One region of the Guptibacillus sedimenti genome, then DNA from elsewhere that is predicted to be linked to it. Evidence: riboswitches for the same ligand, from Rfam matches in the RefSeq annotation. Region 1 holds a riboswitch; the other holds the start of a gene.
The links. Region 1 has a riboswitch for thiamine pyrophosphate ahead of thiE (thiamine phosphate synthase). Riboswitches for the same ligand answer to the same signal wherever they lie in the genome.
Positions count from the first base shown of each region.

Region 2: another riboswitch for thiamine pyrophosphate. It lies ahead of tenA (thiaminase II); the one in region 1 lies ahead of thiE (thiamine phosphate synthase).

Region 1 covers NZ_JAQQWV010000001.1:1,469,204-1,476,858, reverse strand. Annotated here, with positions in the region: gene PQ578_RS07255 (ABC transporter permease) at 1-196, opposite strand, end outside; gene PQ578_RS07250 (ABC transporter ATP-binding protein) at 200-895, opposite strand; gene thiD (bifunctional hydroxymethylpyrimidine kinase/phosphomethylpyrimidine kinase) at 1,027-1,839, opposite strand; gene thiO (glycine oxidase ThiO) at 1,855-2,946, opposite strand; gene PQ578_RS07235 (thiazole synthase) at 2,963-3,724, opposite strand; gene thiS (sulfur carrier protein ThiS) at 3,729-3,926, opposite strand; gene thiE (thiamine phosphate synthase) at 3,923-4,558, opposite strand; TPP riboswitch at 4,668-4,784, opposite strand; gene PQ578_RS07220 (M14 family metallopeptidase) at 4,835-6,022, opposite strand; gene PQ578_RS07215 (LTA synthase family protein) at 6,192-7,655, opposite strand, start outside.
Region 2 covers NZ_JAQQWV010000002.1:767,111-774,765, reverse strand. Annotated here, with positions in the region: gene PQ578_RS12310 (DegV family protein) at 1-841, shown strand, start outside; gene PQ578_RS12305 (DUF3941 domain-containing protein) at 922-1,053, shown strand; gene PQ578_RS12300 (energy-coupling factor transporter transmembrane component T family protein) at 1,099-1,893, opposite strand; gene PQ578_RS12295 (ABC transporter ATP-binding protein) at 1,871-3,319, opposite strand; gene PQ578_RS12290 (ECF transporter S component) at 3,331-3,909, opposite strand; gene tenA (thiaminase II) at 3,906-4,598, opposite strand; TPP riboswitch at 4,738-4,840, opposite strand; gene PQ578_RS12280 (histidine kinase N-terminal domain-containing protein) at 4,877-6,040, opposite strand; gene PQ578_RS12275 (SDR family oxidoreductase) at 6,184-7,053, shown strand; gene ku (non-homologous end joining protein Ku) at 7,182-7,655, shown strand, end outside.

The sequences.
Region 1 (7,655 bases):
ATCCTACCCCCTGCCAATCTGGAATAGAAAAGAGAAATGTGAGAACATAACCTATAAAAAACAATTGAACAACGCCGCGGATAGAAGACCATATAGCTGATTTGCCGATTCCGAGCGAAAACAAATAAGAAAGCGAAACAGGAATCATGACAAATAGAATCATTGTAAGCAATGAAAGATTCGATATGTTCGTCATAAATTATCCTTCGAGAAAGTGCTTTAACGTAGCGGATTTTGGTTGATAAAACAATTCGGTTGTTTTTCCTTGCTCTTCAACCCTACCTTCATTCATAAATAGGGTATAGCTACCAAGTCTTTCTGCTTGCTTAAGGTCATGTGTAATCATCAAAATTGTCTTCCCTTCTTCATTCACGAGCTTATGTAACAAATCTTCCATCAAATCCACTGTCCGCATATCAAGTGCACTGGTCACTTCGTCTAATAACAATACCTCAGGATTATTAGCAAGCGTTCTTGCAAATGCCACTCGCTGCTGTTCGCCACCAGATAAATTTTCTACTTCTTTCGTTAAAAACTCTTCAGACAACTGTACTTTTTCCAATAACTTAACCCCATCATTGGGCTCCCACTTTTTTTGAAGAGAAGGACCAAACTTTAAATTATCTTCTACCGTTCCATCAAATAAATGAGCCTGTTGAAACACCATTCCAATGTTTCTACGTAGCTCTGATATAGGAAAATCGCTAATTTTTTTCCCTTTAAAGTGGATTTCACCCTCATCCGGATCTTCTAGTCTATTTAACAGAAGTAATAAACTACTCTTCCCTGCACCTGAGGGTCCGATGATTGTCGTTAAACTGCCTTCCATTAATGAAAATTGAACATCCGTTACACGTTCATTGGATACATTTTCTACTTCGATTAGTTTATTCATTGAACTTCCTTTCTTGAAAACGAATTGCTTCATTAACACCATTCTCAAAGTTCCATGCTTAGTCTATGTATTTTTCCCCTCCTCATTCGAATGGCAAACTTATTCACAAAAAAAACCCTGCAGAAACAGGGTTAAGTTTTCACGATGGAAGTTTGTATTTGTCGATAAGCAGCATGGTTTGTTGGCCCAATCCCTTTTCCTATTGGGAGGGCGTGTTTTATAGCAGCCGTAATATATTCTTTTGCAATAGCTACAGCCTCGGGGATCGGCCTCCCCTTAGCAAGCTCAGCTGCAATACAAGCTGAATACGTGCAACCAGTTCCGTGAGTGTGTTTTGTTTCAATACGCTCTGATTCATAATGGTAAAAGCGGTCGTTTACATACAGAACATCCACAGCAGTATTACTCGTCATATGTCCACCTTTAACAAGAACAGCTTTTGCACCACTTGCATGTAGGGCCTTTGCCGCCTCCTCCACACCCTTGATAGAAGTAATAGCTTTACAATTTAGTAATTCAGCTGTTTCAGGAAGATTAGGCGTAATAACAGCCCCTAGCGGAAAAAGCCTTTCTTTCATAGCCAATTTTGCTTCATTTTGCAAAAGAGACGCCCCACCTTTTGCGATCATCACAGGATCAATAACAAGATTTGAGACATTGTAGTCCCTTATCTTTTCCGAAACCGCAAGAATGATTTCACTCGAAAAAAGCATCCCGGTTTTTACTGCGTCCGCCCCAATATCTGAGAGAACAGCATCAAGCTGTGATTGCACCGCTTCGACCGTTTGCGGGAACACATGATGAACGCCTAGCGTGTTCTGAGCTGTAAGTGCTGTAATCGCACTCATTCCAAACACGTTGCGCTCTTGAAACGTTTTTAAATCAGCTTGAATCCCAGCTCCGCCACCACTATCTGAACCAGCAATCGTCAGTGCTTTATACATTAGACCCTCTCCTTATTAGATAGCCTGAAAACGATCAGGACGAAATTGACCAATTGCAACTTGTTGGGGAACTTGATCTATTTCATCCGCTACGATTTTCGCCGTAATTGGGCTTAGTAAAATTCCATTTCGATAATGTCCGGTCGCCACAGTAACCCCCGGTTTCTCAACCAACTTTCCAATAAGCGGAAAACCATCCTGTGTAGCTGGCCTTAACCCTGCCCATTTATGAAATGGGTCCATCTTCTCGAGCACAGGCATCACCTTCTTACTCCACTTTTCGAGACGACCAATCCCATGTTCTGTTACGTTCGTATCAAAATCAGCAATATCCTCTGACGCACCGACCACAACGGAACCATTCGCTTTAGCTACCAAATACCCCTGGCTTGTAAAAACAATGTGGTTTAAAGGTGGAGCTTCATATGCACAAATTTGTCCGCGGATCGGATATACGGGCAATGTGCAACCTAGCTCTTTTTCCCAATACATTGACCAGGCCCCTGCTGCAAGAACAACCTGATCACTGTCAATTCGCTCCTGCTTAGTTACAACAACATTACCTTCCAGCGTTGCATCTCCTACATTTTCGATGACATAAACACCTAGATTACGGCAGGCTTGTAAAAGAGCCGCCACATAGCCAGGGGCATAAATATGAGACTCTTCAGGACACCATAAAGCGGCAACAACATCTCTAGAGAGCCCTGGTTCTTTAACCCTTACTTCTTCAGCACTTAAAATCGTCGATTCAACGTTAAACTTTCTTTGCCATGCCTGTTTTGTTTCAAGAGAAAGAAGGTCGGCTTCATGATAGATACAATACAAACTACCGCTTTCATTGTACTCAAAATCAATATCCGAATGATGTTTGACCTCTTCTTGCCATTCAGGAAAAATCTGCAAGCTCTTTTGGCATAGTCGGAAAAAATCGTCAGGGTCTTCTTCAATTTCAGAATACGGAGCAAGCATTCCTGCTGCTGCACCAGAAGCCTGTCCACCACATTGCTGCGCTTCGACCACAGTAACGTTATGTCCTCTTCTTTGACATTCAAATGCAATGGATAAACCGATCACTCCACCACCAATAATCGTGATTCTAGCCATATCGCCCCCCCCTTTCTTAGCTTTGTATCGGACTACTAGCCGTCGCATACTTCTTTTTAGAAATTCTACCTGCGCTATAGGACAACCTTCCAGCATGAATCGCATGTTTGACAGCCTCTGCCATCATAACGGGGTTTCTCGCTTTAGCTATCGCTGTATTTAACAGCACGCCATCTGCGCCGAGTTCCATTGCCTGTGTAACATCAGCAGCACTTCCAAGGCCAGCATCTACGATCACCGGCACTGTAAGCTTCTCAGTAATCCGTTCAATATTATAAGGATTTAAAATACCTAGACCCGTACCAATGGGAGACCCACCTGGCATCACTGCCGAAGCACCCGCTTCTTGTAATCGATAACAGAGTGCGGGATCATCTGATGTGTACGGCAATACAATAAACCCTTCGTTCGCTAAGATTTCTGTTGCTTTTAGAGTTTCGATTGGATCAGGAATGAGCATCTTTTCATCTTGGCTCACTTCGATCTTAATCCAATCACTTAGTCCAGATGCCTTTGCTAAACGAGCGATTCGAATCGCTTCTTCTGCTGATGTAGCACCTGAAGTATTCGGTAAATATTGAAATGGTTTTTCGATGTGTTGAAGGATCGCATCTTCGTCTGGTGCTGAAAGATTCACTCTTCGAATCGCAAACGTCAAAACTTCCGCTTCAGAAACCTCAATCGCCTTGTTTTGAACATATGGATTCGGGTATCTTCCTGTCCCTAGAAAAAGCCTCGATGATAATTGTTTACCAGCTATTGTTAATTTGTTAGTCATTTACTCAACCTCCACCTACAAAGTGAACAAGCTCAATTTTCATGCCATCTTGTACATTGATATCTTTCCAGTTCGATCGATCAACTATTGTCCCATCTACCTCTGTTACAACCAGACCTTCTTGCAAACCAAAATGCTTCACAACATCCTTCAACGTAACCACATCTAGATCGTGCTCATCGCCATTTATTTGCAATCTCACTTCTCGATCACCTCACTCTTGATCACTTGATGAAATGATTCACATGTTCCTTTCACATCGTCACTTCCTACTACTTCGCTGATCACACAAATCCGTTTCGCCCCCGCACGTAAGACGTCTGAAACATTGTGTAGTTTTATACCCCCAATGGCGACAAATGGAATGGAAATTTCAGAAATCACTTCCTTGATATATTCAGTAGTAACAGGGTCTACCACGTCGCTTTTACTGTTAGTAGGAAAAATTGGACCTGCCCCGATGTAATCAGCTCCTCCCTTTTCTGCAGCACGCGCTTCTTCAATTCGATGAGTTGAGATTCCGATTATTTTACCTGGTCCAATGATTTTTCTTGCCGTTTCTAAAGGCAAATCATCTTGTCCTAAATGAATGCCGTCTGCATCAACAGCTAGAGCGACATCAAGATGATCATTAACGATAAACGGTATACTGTATTTTTTTGTTAACGCTTTTAACTTTAGAGCTTTTTCAAGCACTACTTTTTTTGAATTTGTTTTATCACGTAGCTGAATGATATCCGCTCCACCTCTTATGGCTTCCTCCATTACGTCGACCAAATCTCGATCTGGATGAAATTCCTCTCCTGTAATCACATATAATTGAAACTGCTTCATGACTGGTTCCCTCCATAGCTATGACTTACTTCACATTTCTACAAAATGAGATAAAAGACGTTAGAACGTGAAAAACCCCCATTCCGCGTATGGAATGGGGGTAGTATAAAAACACCGCTACCGACTTCCCTACGCTGGTATCAACCAGATCAGGTTCAAGGGTAAAAGAAATAACGGTTTCTTTTTCTCAGCCTTCCCTAACTTGAAGGCACCCCTAGTCTCAGAAATATGAAATTACTTTTATTATGACAAAAAAGCTCTTAGAGTTCAAGCTCACTACATGTATAGGGTAGACAGAAAGATCCCTATTGTATTTTGATAAATATCGTTAAATTGGCTAACTGGTAAAGGATTCTCTCCTTTCCCGATTTCAACAGTGAAACCAGGTCTTCTAAAATCCTGTATAAACCAATCCTTGTAACCTGCAAAACTATCAACATACCGAATGGGTACATAGCCACTTAAGCGAGAAAATTCTGTTACAAGAATTTCCGACTCAGGGGGTTCAAGCCCTTCAAATCCCCAAAAAATCACTTCACCCTGTGAATGGAATGCTAGCGCTCTGTCAAATTTCTTTCTTCTAGTTAAATCAGCAATTGCAATTGCTTCCGGTTCAGTAAGTGGGGCTTTTCCCGGGTAATTTCTTGGAGATGGCTTTGTTGGTTTACGCTCAGCTTCTACTTCCCATTTGGCCGGGTATTGATTATTTAAATCGACACCTCGAATGTTCGCCTTCCAACGACTAAATTGGTCACTCCCATTATTAATCTCATTTGCAAGAGAACGATACGGTTCCTCTTCAGGTAAACCATTAATGACAAGATCAACTCCATCTGGATTGACCATTGGAACGAGTGACAAAGAAGTGGATTCATAAAGCGGGGGAAGATAGACACCGCTAAGCTGCTGGCTACTTGTTAATTCACGTGCATAATCATCGATAAATTTCATGATTAAAGTTGTCGTTAACCATTCATTTGCGTGGAATGAGCCATTCATGTGAACTTTTTTCGCGCCAGTTCCTACCACTAATTCCGGAATTGGTTTTCCCATTACTGTCTCACCAATTAGACCTCTTTTAATAAATGGGTAGACACCAAGGATTTTGCGGATATCCTTCACAAGCGTCCCATAATCATAAGCTTGGTTTGGGTTTATCAGTGACCAAGTGACACGAATGGGAATATTCACTTTATCACCCGGCTTTAGTGAAAATGGATTTTGATCATTTAACAATAAAACACCGTCTAAAGGTGCACCATACCAACCCGCTATTTTCCATAATGTATCTCCTTGTTTAATCGTATAACTTTTTGTTACATAACCAGGGATCTGCATTTGTTCTCCAACCATCAACTGATCAGGATCTTCAAGATTGTTGCTATCTAAAATCAGGCGTAGCGGTATTTGAAAGACACGACTATATTTCCAAAGGCTGTCCCCACTTTTCACTCTAATTTTCATCATTCACCCTCCCACAAGTCATCTCCCTCTTACAATAATATGACTAGAAGGGTGGCCTATGCTTCGTGAATAAAGCTTTTCTCAAAAGAAGATGTTTATTATCTCCACTTCTATGTTTAGATGCATAGAAAAAAACCACACTTTAAAAGCGTGGTTTTTTTCTTGTGGTTTATTTTACCTCGGCATCTTGCTGCTCTCCATGCTTTCCTAAGAAACGAAGCAGATCGCCGTACACAATTTTATCTGAGTAAGCAAGGTCTGTTTTTGCCTTTTCCATGTATGGTTCACAGGCAGCTTTATCCGTTTCTTCACCGGTGTCCTTATCATAACAAACATTTTTCGTATAAAGGTTATTTTCTGTAATGAAACTTCCATCACGAAGGATCGTGAAATTATCCTGTTCTTCTGCAAACAGATCATTACCAAACTTAATCATATCTTTTGTTTCAATTCCGAGAAGGTGCATGATTGTAGGCTTCAAATCAATTTGTCCACCTACTTGATCCATTACTTCTCCCTCCTGGCCCGGGATATGGATAATAAGAGGAACCTTTTGTAGTTCTGTCGATTCAAATGGTGTGATTTCCTTCCCTAGAAACTCACCCATTGCTTTATTATGGTTCTCAGAGATACCATAGTGATCCCCATACATAACAAAGATTGAATCTTCATATAGTCCTTCTTCTTTCATGCGCTCAAAGAACTTTTTAACAGCTTCATCCTGATAGCGAACCGTTGTGAAAAATCTGTTTACAGTACCATCGTCTGAAGTCCACTCTGGAATATATTCATCTTCTGATTCAAGAGTGAAAGGGAAATGATTCGTAAGGGTAATATATTTAGCATAGTAAGGTTCTGGCATTGTTTCTAAATACTTAATGGATTGATCAAAGAAATATTCATCTTTCAATCCCCATCCGATTGAATTATCGGGTGTGACTGTAAAGTCATTAATATCATAGAACTTATCATATTTAAGGGCATCATACATTACGTCACGATTCCAAAAACTTTTATTATTGGCATGGAAAACGGCATTATAGTAGCCATTTTCACTTAAAATTTCTGGAGACGCATTGTATTCATTTCCTGAGTGCGTAAAGAACACCGCACCGCTCGGTAGTCCATAAAGAGAATTCTCAAGAATAAACTCAGAGTCAGAAGTTTTCCCTTGTGCTGTTTGATGATAGAAATTAGGGAAATAATAACTCTCATCAATAAGATCATTAAGGAAAGGGGTAATTTCTTTTCCATCAACCTCTTCGTTTATCACGAAACTTTGCGTGGACTCTAGAGAGACGAGAATAATGTTTTTGCCTTCTGCTTTACCGAACATTTCAGGGTTTGGTTCAACATGGTTCGCTTTCACATAGTTTTCAATATCAACAATTTCACTACCGTCGGCAAATGCTCGTTGTGCCTTTGCTTTCGATTGTAGAACAGCATCATAAACATGATAGTTGTAAGTACCGATATATTTAATAAGCATTTCACGATCAAACGTCCGAGTTAAGAGTTGAGGACGCTCTGTTTCAGCAAGGCCGACGTTAATAGCGAAAAGGGCGATGGCACTCGCAAATACAATAGCGATTTCTTTTTTCTTGACTGCGTAGGTTTTAGTTTTACGTACAAA
Region 2 (7,655 bases), on a different contig from region 1:
CATTACAGATAGTGCCTCAGATTTACCAGAGGATCTTGTAAAAAAGCACCAAATTGAAATTATGCCTTTAATGGTTATCATTGGCGAGGAAGAATATTACGACCGAGAAGAAATTCAGGCGAAAGAATTGTACAAACTGTTACGTGAAGGAACAATGGCTAAAACCTCGCAAATTCCTCCAGCAAGAATAAAAGAAACGTTTATGAAATATGCCAAAAAAGGTCAGCCATTCATTTATATCGCTCTATCATCGGGTATCTCTGGAACGTATCAATCTGCTGCTTTTATAAAAAATGAAGTGCAGGAAGAATTCCCCAACGTTCAAATGGAAGTGATTGACTCAAAAGCAGCGTCACTTGGTTATGGCCTTATGGCGATTCATGCTGCAGAGCTTGCTGAGAACGGAAAATCATTTGAGCAAATTTCTGAGAGCTTGCACAGCGACTATTTAACGCATATGGAGCACATTTTCACAGTAGATGATCTCGAATTTCTTCAGCGTGGCGGTCGAGTAAGTAAAGCATCTGCCTTCTTTGGTGGAATGTTAAAAATCAAACCAGTGCTTCATGTCGATGATGGAAAGCTTATCCCTATTGAAAAGATACGTGGAAAAAACAAAGTGACAAAGCGGATGGTCGAGATTATGCAAGAACGTGGCGTCAATCTACAATCCCAATTAATTGGTATCTCTCACGGTGACGATCTTGAAAGTGCCGAAAAGTTAAAAAGTGCGATTCAAGAAACATATGGTAGCGAACGCTTTGTCATTCATGAAGTAGGCGCAACGATCGGTTCTCACTCCGGTCCAGGTACGCTTGCTTTATTTTTCCTAAATAAGTAGCTTCCTTTTACATAGGATGTCGCATTATCGTGTACTCTATAAATGTGCATGGCCATCCTGACAGCAAGGGAGGACTTGAATTGTCATCAACAAAAGATAACAACAAAAAACCTGTTGATAAAAACGCGAAACGAATGTTAAAAAACAGGTTAAAAGAAGAAAACCGTGAAGGCGGTAAACATCAATATTCAAAAGACACCGATCATTTATAAGGCTTTAAAACACGAAGAAACCGGCTAGTTTAACTAGCCGGTTTCTTAATTTCGAACATCTGTTATCTCAAAGTATGGGAACGTATAACCAATCCAATATGATAGACAAAAGCCCGCTATGATATAGAGAACAAAATAAATGTCGACTTTGGAAAAATTCTGTTTGTAATAATACGTTCTCTCTTTATTATTAAACTGCTTTGCTTCCATCGCAACAGCAATCCGATGAGCTCTACGAATGCTTTGTGAAAGAAGCGGGACAGCGTAGAGCATAATGGATTGCGTGACGCGTCGCAACCCTTTTTTCTTTTTCACTCCTCGAATTAATAAAGCGGCCCTAAGCTGCTGGAACTCCTCCACCATAACGGGAAGAATTCGCACAGCTGCCATAAAACTATAAGCAAATCTTGGCGGCACTTTAAGCTGTTGAATGAGAGAATAAAATAGAAAGACAGGTCGCGTCGTAAGCGCAAATAACAGACCTAATAGAGCGAAGTTTAACGCTCGAAATCCAATGTGTAGCCCTCGAAAAAAGCTTTCTTCCGTAATGTGAATTATTCCCCATCTCCACCATGTTGTGGATCCTTGCCCAAAAAACATCATGCTCGATGCACTAGAGAAAAACAATAATAAAAACGGGATAAGCAATAGCGCTATTACGATCCTTCGATGTCCTGTTGCAAACAAAACTAGAATAAACGGTACAAAGGTTAAATTGCTCATCACATTCGGATTATGAACAAACAAGAGAGTGAGAAATAATGAAAGAAAGAAAACCAATTTAAAGGCAGGGTTTAAGCGATGAAGCCAGGTTTCTTCATATTGTAGAGTCCACTGCATGACGTTCCTCCTCTTCCCGACGTTCTAACTCCCTATCTTCGATCAGCTTTCCCTCATGTATGACCCACTCTCTCGTAGCGTAGTTTTGCACAACCATCTCATCATGCGTAACCATTATAATTAGCATACCCTTAGACCTTAATTGTTCAAATAAAGCTAGAAGCTTAAATGTATTGCTGGCATCCTGTCCAAACGTTGGTTCATCTAACAACAAAACAGGTTGATCCCCAAACAATGCCGTCCCCACGCTTAGCCGTCTCTTTTGACCGGTAGAAAGCTGATAAGGATGAAGGTTTTGAACGTGATGTAAATCATAAGCCTCGAGCCAGTTCTTTACTTTTTTTGCTACGTTCCTGTCGTCCATCATTTCAAGTGAGTAAGCTAGCTCGTCATATACGGAATTTGTAATAAACTGAAATTCCGGATTTTGAAAAACAAAAGCAAGCTGCTCTCGCGATGCCTTGATTGTTTTTAATTGCCCTCTTACGCTTTTCGTACCTGTTGTTTTCATGACATTCATCAAACTTAACAGAAATGAACTCTTCCCAGCTCCATTTTTACCTGTAACCACAATCCATTCGCCTTCATGAGCGATTGCATCTGATACTTCAATTTTTGGCGTTTTTCCTCGGTAGCCTTGTAGCTGATGGATGAACATCAGCTGCTGTCCTTTTACATAAGGGGCTGGAAGATTCTTTTCTTTCCTATGTTCATCCCAAACGCCCGGGTACCAGATGCCGTATTCTCTTAGTTTAGGCTTATAAAATGAAAACACACTTTTAGGATCGGCATCAGCAATCTTCTTTCCTTCTGAATCAAATAGCACAATTCGATCAACAAAGTGAATCACTTCATCAATTTTATGTTCCACGATGATCATCGTTTGTTTTTCATTGATTTGTTTTATCGTATTCCATACTTCCGTTGTTCCTTCAGGATCGAGCAATGCTGTTGGTTCATCTAAAAAGATAACATCTGGTTCAAGAGCAAGCATAGAGGCGATGGCGAGACGCTGTTTCATCCCTTGAGAAAGAGAGCTTATTTCAACATGTGGGTCAGAAAAGTAAAGACCCACTTTATTAAGATAGAGACGAATCAACTTCTTCATTTCAGGTTGAGGTACTGCTCGATTCTCAAGAACGAAAGCCATCTCTTCATCTACATAAGGCATGCAAAATTGAGAATCTGGATCTTGAAAGACGACGCCCGAAGACTCAGGGGTTTTCACTTGATCTGCTTTCATCGGAACTGGAACGGCATTCGGAATTAATCCAGATAAAATTTGTAACAGTGTCGACTTGCCACAACCACTCGGTCCAAGAAATAAGACTTTTTCTCCCTCTTTAACTTGAAGTGACAAGTTGTTAAACAATAACGTTTTTGCTCCTGCGTATTTTACACGAAGATTTGATACGCCAACTTTCATGTTACCACCCCTTACTGATCCAACGCCTTGTAATCCTCATCGCTTGCAGGTCTAATTAAGGTTGTGACGCCGGTTTTCTCTAAAGCCTCAACAAGAAAATAAGCAAGAATTCCGGCTATCAAAAAGCCACCTAACAAACGGGCACCGATAAGAAGAAGTAAATTCCAAAGCGCGAGATCCATCACATAGCCATAGGCAGCATCCATGACTAATGAACCTACCGCTGCAGCAATTCCTCCAAGTGCTGCAACAAAAGCGGTGTATCGTTTGTAACCAAATAAAGCAAACATTAATTCCGTTCCTAGTCCTTGTACGATTCCATATAGAAGAACAGATAAACCGTATTCTGACCCAACGAGAAACTCCCCAGATGCAGCAGCAGTTTCTGCTAGTAAAGCGACTCCTGGCTTACGTAAAAGAAGAATCGCAACTGTTCCCGCAATGAACCACATACCGTAAATGACGTCCCCAATATGTAGTCCAAAAGGTTTTAAAATGGTGTAAACCGGTCCCCACAGTTTATAAATAATACCAAACACCAGGGCAATCACAATTGTTATTAAAATATCTGAAAGCTTTAATCGTTTCATACGCGCTCACCTTTTTGTATCGCTACTGGCCACTCTTCCACTTGATAAGCCATTTCCCAAAAACCATATTCCAACTGACAGCTAAGCATGAAATAGTCTTTGATTCGCTCTAACTCTCGTTCTGGTGCCGTTTCAGCCCAGCCGTCCAATATCCCTCTAAGTTGATCGGTAACAGTTTCCATTGATTTCTCTCCGTAAAACGTGATCCAATCATAAAAAGGATGATCTTCTTTAGGATTTACCTCTTCCATTAATCGCTGACCGATCTCAAGATAAGTCCAGGGACATGGCAGTAGCGCTGCAATAATTTCACCTAGTGTTCCGGAATGGGCGGCATCAAGCATATGTCTCGTATAATGGTGTGCAGTCGGCGCAAGTGGATAGCCTTGTAGCTCTTCATAAGAAACCTCAGCGGCGCGACATAGATTGTTATGTGGATGAATCTCACTATGAAGGACGAAAGATATTTGCTCATTGAAAAGTGCCATTTCTTCTCGATCTTCACACTTTGATAACGCAATGCCATAGATTCTTACAAACGTATTCAAATACTCAAAATCCTGCTTTACGTAGTGTACTAATTGTTCCTTCTCTAACTTTCCTTCAGCGATCCCTCTCACAAATGGATGGTTGAAAATCGCCTCAAAAATCGGTGCCGCTTCTTCTCTTAACTGTTTCGTAAATGACATAAAAAACTCCTCTCCGCTTTTCATCCACCTGATGAAGAGGAAAGGAGCTTGAATACCGTTGATCCGTCATTTCTGAAGCAACTCACTTTCAACGTTTTTTCTACGTCAAAAAGCCGCTCCAGAAATGGAGCGGCTGCGGTGGCATCCGTCTCCACTTTCCTCCGCTGGCGTTAACCAGATCAGGTTCAAAGGGTCCAGGCACACCTGTCTCAGTCATTAAAATGACTCCCCTAGTGGATATATAAAAGCTTTACATGTAATCATTTGATACTATTAACCTACTCTTCTTTGACACCTTTGTCAACCATCACTGGAAGCTCGATGACGAAAGTTGTTTGTTCAGGATTGGACGTAACAGATATGACACCCTCATGCTTTTCAATAATTTGTTTGCAAACCGAGAGCCCTAGTCCTGTTCCAAGCCTCTTCGTGCTAATAAACGGTTGAAAGATGCTTTCCACAAGATGCGATGGTATTTGACGTCCATTATTCGAAATTTCTACCGTGATTCTTCCGTGATTTTCTTTTGCCTTCACCTTTATTTTTCGTTTCTCGATGATGTTTTCATTTAACTCTTCAATGGAATTAATCATGATATTAAGAACGACCTGTTTAATTTGCTCTTCCACGCCAAATAACGGAATATCGGCCGAAATGTCGGTATCGACTTCTATATTTGATTCAAGAAGACGTGGATAAAGAATGTCGATTGTGTATCGTAATAAACCACTCAAGTTTAAAGATAGAGGGTGATCATCGATTCCGCGCATTTTCGATAAAAAGAGAAATTGACTTACCTTTTCTTCAAGACTCTTCATTTCACTGTTAAGAATTTCAAAATAATGCTTTCCTGAGGGATGATTCGCTTCACACTCATCTTCAATTAGTTTCAGAAACCCTTTAATTGAAGTTAAGGGATTACGAAACTCATGGGCAAAACTCGCCCCAAGTTGGCCAAGAATGGTTAACCGATCGCTGTGCATTTCTTGAATAAATTTATTTTTATCCTGGATAATATGATCTTTCAACTTCGTATATTCCGTAACCGAATGATAAGAATAAGCGTTAAAGTAATTATTTATGATTTGCAGTCCTTGAGACAATTCATTTCTGTTAAAAGATGACTCATGTAGAACTGAGAGCACAACAGATCGACCGAAGTTAATATTCGCAATAAATTCGCCTATATTAACATTTGCCTCAATGCGTTCATTAGCAATTTTTTTCGTTAGCGTGATGATCCAATTTTCATCCTGCACTCGAATATAGCGTGAAATCAGTTCAACCGTGCGCTTTCCATTTTTTATGATTTCTTCATAGTAAGGATCATCAGGAGAAATTTTTGCCCCCTCCAACCATTTTTCAACAATTTGGGGCTGACTCTCTTCTAAAAACGAAGCGAGCTGTTCTTTAAATTCCGATTCTTTTAAATCAACATTCATGCCTTTCGCCTCACAAACTACATTTAAGTATGCTTCATTTTATCATGTAATGGAAAGGTCATCATTACTTCTCCCACATTAGGTTTAGAAAAGATATTTATTGGTAAACTCTTACATAAGGACAAAGGAAAAGGAGTGCTAACATGCGACCGGATTTTAGACAAACTGAAGGACAACCTGCCCAGCATCAAAATCACCAACCTGGATCTGAAAAACAAATGAATCCCCTCCCCCTTACAGAGGACCAAGACTACAAGGGTTCTGGAAAATTAACAAGTAAAGTTGCCCTCATTACTGGAGGAGATAGCGGAATTGGCGAAGCAGCTGCAATCGCTTATGCAAAGGAAGGTGCTCATGTAGCCATCGTCTACCTGGACGAACATGAAGATGCACAGAATACGAAGAAACAAATAGAAGATGAAGGTACACAGTGCTTGTTATTACCTGGGGACATTGGAGATGAACTCTTTGCGATAAGCGTCATCAAACAGGTGATTGATCACTTCGGACAATTGGATATTTTAATTAACAATGCAGCTGAACAGCACCCTAAGCAGAGCATTGAAGAAATTACAGCCGAGCAACTTGAAAAGACTTTTCGAACGAACGTCTTTTCAATGTTTTACTTAACGAAAGCAGCTCTTCCTCACCTTAAGAAAGGCAGTGCGATTATTAACACCTCTTCCGTTACGGCTTATGAGGGAAATGAACAGCTCATTGACTATTCTAGTACAAAAGGAGCGATTACAACATTCACGAGAAGCCTCGCAAAATCACTTGTAGGTAAAGGAATAAGGGTGAACAGCGTTGCACCTGGTCCCATTTGGACACCGCTCATTCCTTCAACGTTTTCTGCTGAAAAAGTAAAGAACTTTGGAACGAATACACCAATGGGAAGACCGGGTCAGCCCGAGGAATTAGCTGCGGCTTACGTCCTTCTTGGATCGGATGATTCTTCCTATATGACTGGTCAAACTATCCACATTAATGGCGGACAATACGTTACTTCTTAAAAAACCTCCACTGGAGGTTTTTTTGCTACCTGACTGCATTTCTCTCCACCATTTTTTTCTATTATGATTTTTTATTCTTGTGAGAAACTAAGTGAAAAGAATCGGAAAGGGTGAGTGTGTTGCATACGATGTGGAAGGGGGCTATTAGCTTTGGATTGGTTAATATACCTGTTAAGCTTTATGCTGCGACTGAGGATAAGGATATTAAGATGCGCTACCTTCATAAGGAATGTCATACTCCGATCCAATATGAAAAGCGATGCCCAAATTGTGATCGACCGTTAGAATCAGAAGATATTGTGCGGGGTTATGAATACGAAGATGGTAAGTTTGTCATCATGGAAAAGGATGAAATTGAAGCACTGGCCCATGAAAAAAACAAATCAGTCGAAATTGTAGATTTTGTTGAATTAAATGACATTGATCCAATCTATTTCAATCGCTCTTATTTTATCGGCCCAAATGATCACGGGAGTAAACCGTATATGCTGTTAAAACAAGCAATGGAAGAGTCTGGGAGAATTGGGCTCGCTAAAATAACGATACGCTCTAAAGAACACCTTGCAGCTGTGCGAGTATATGACAAAGGTTTGATGCTTGAA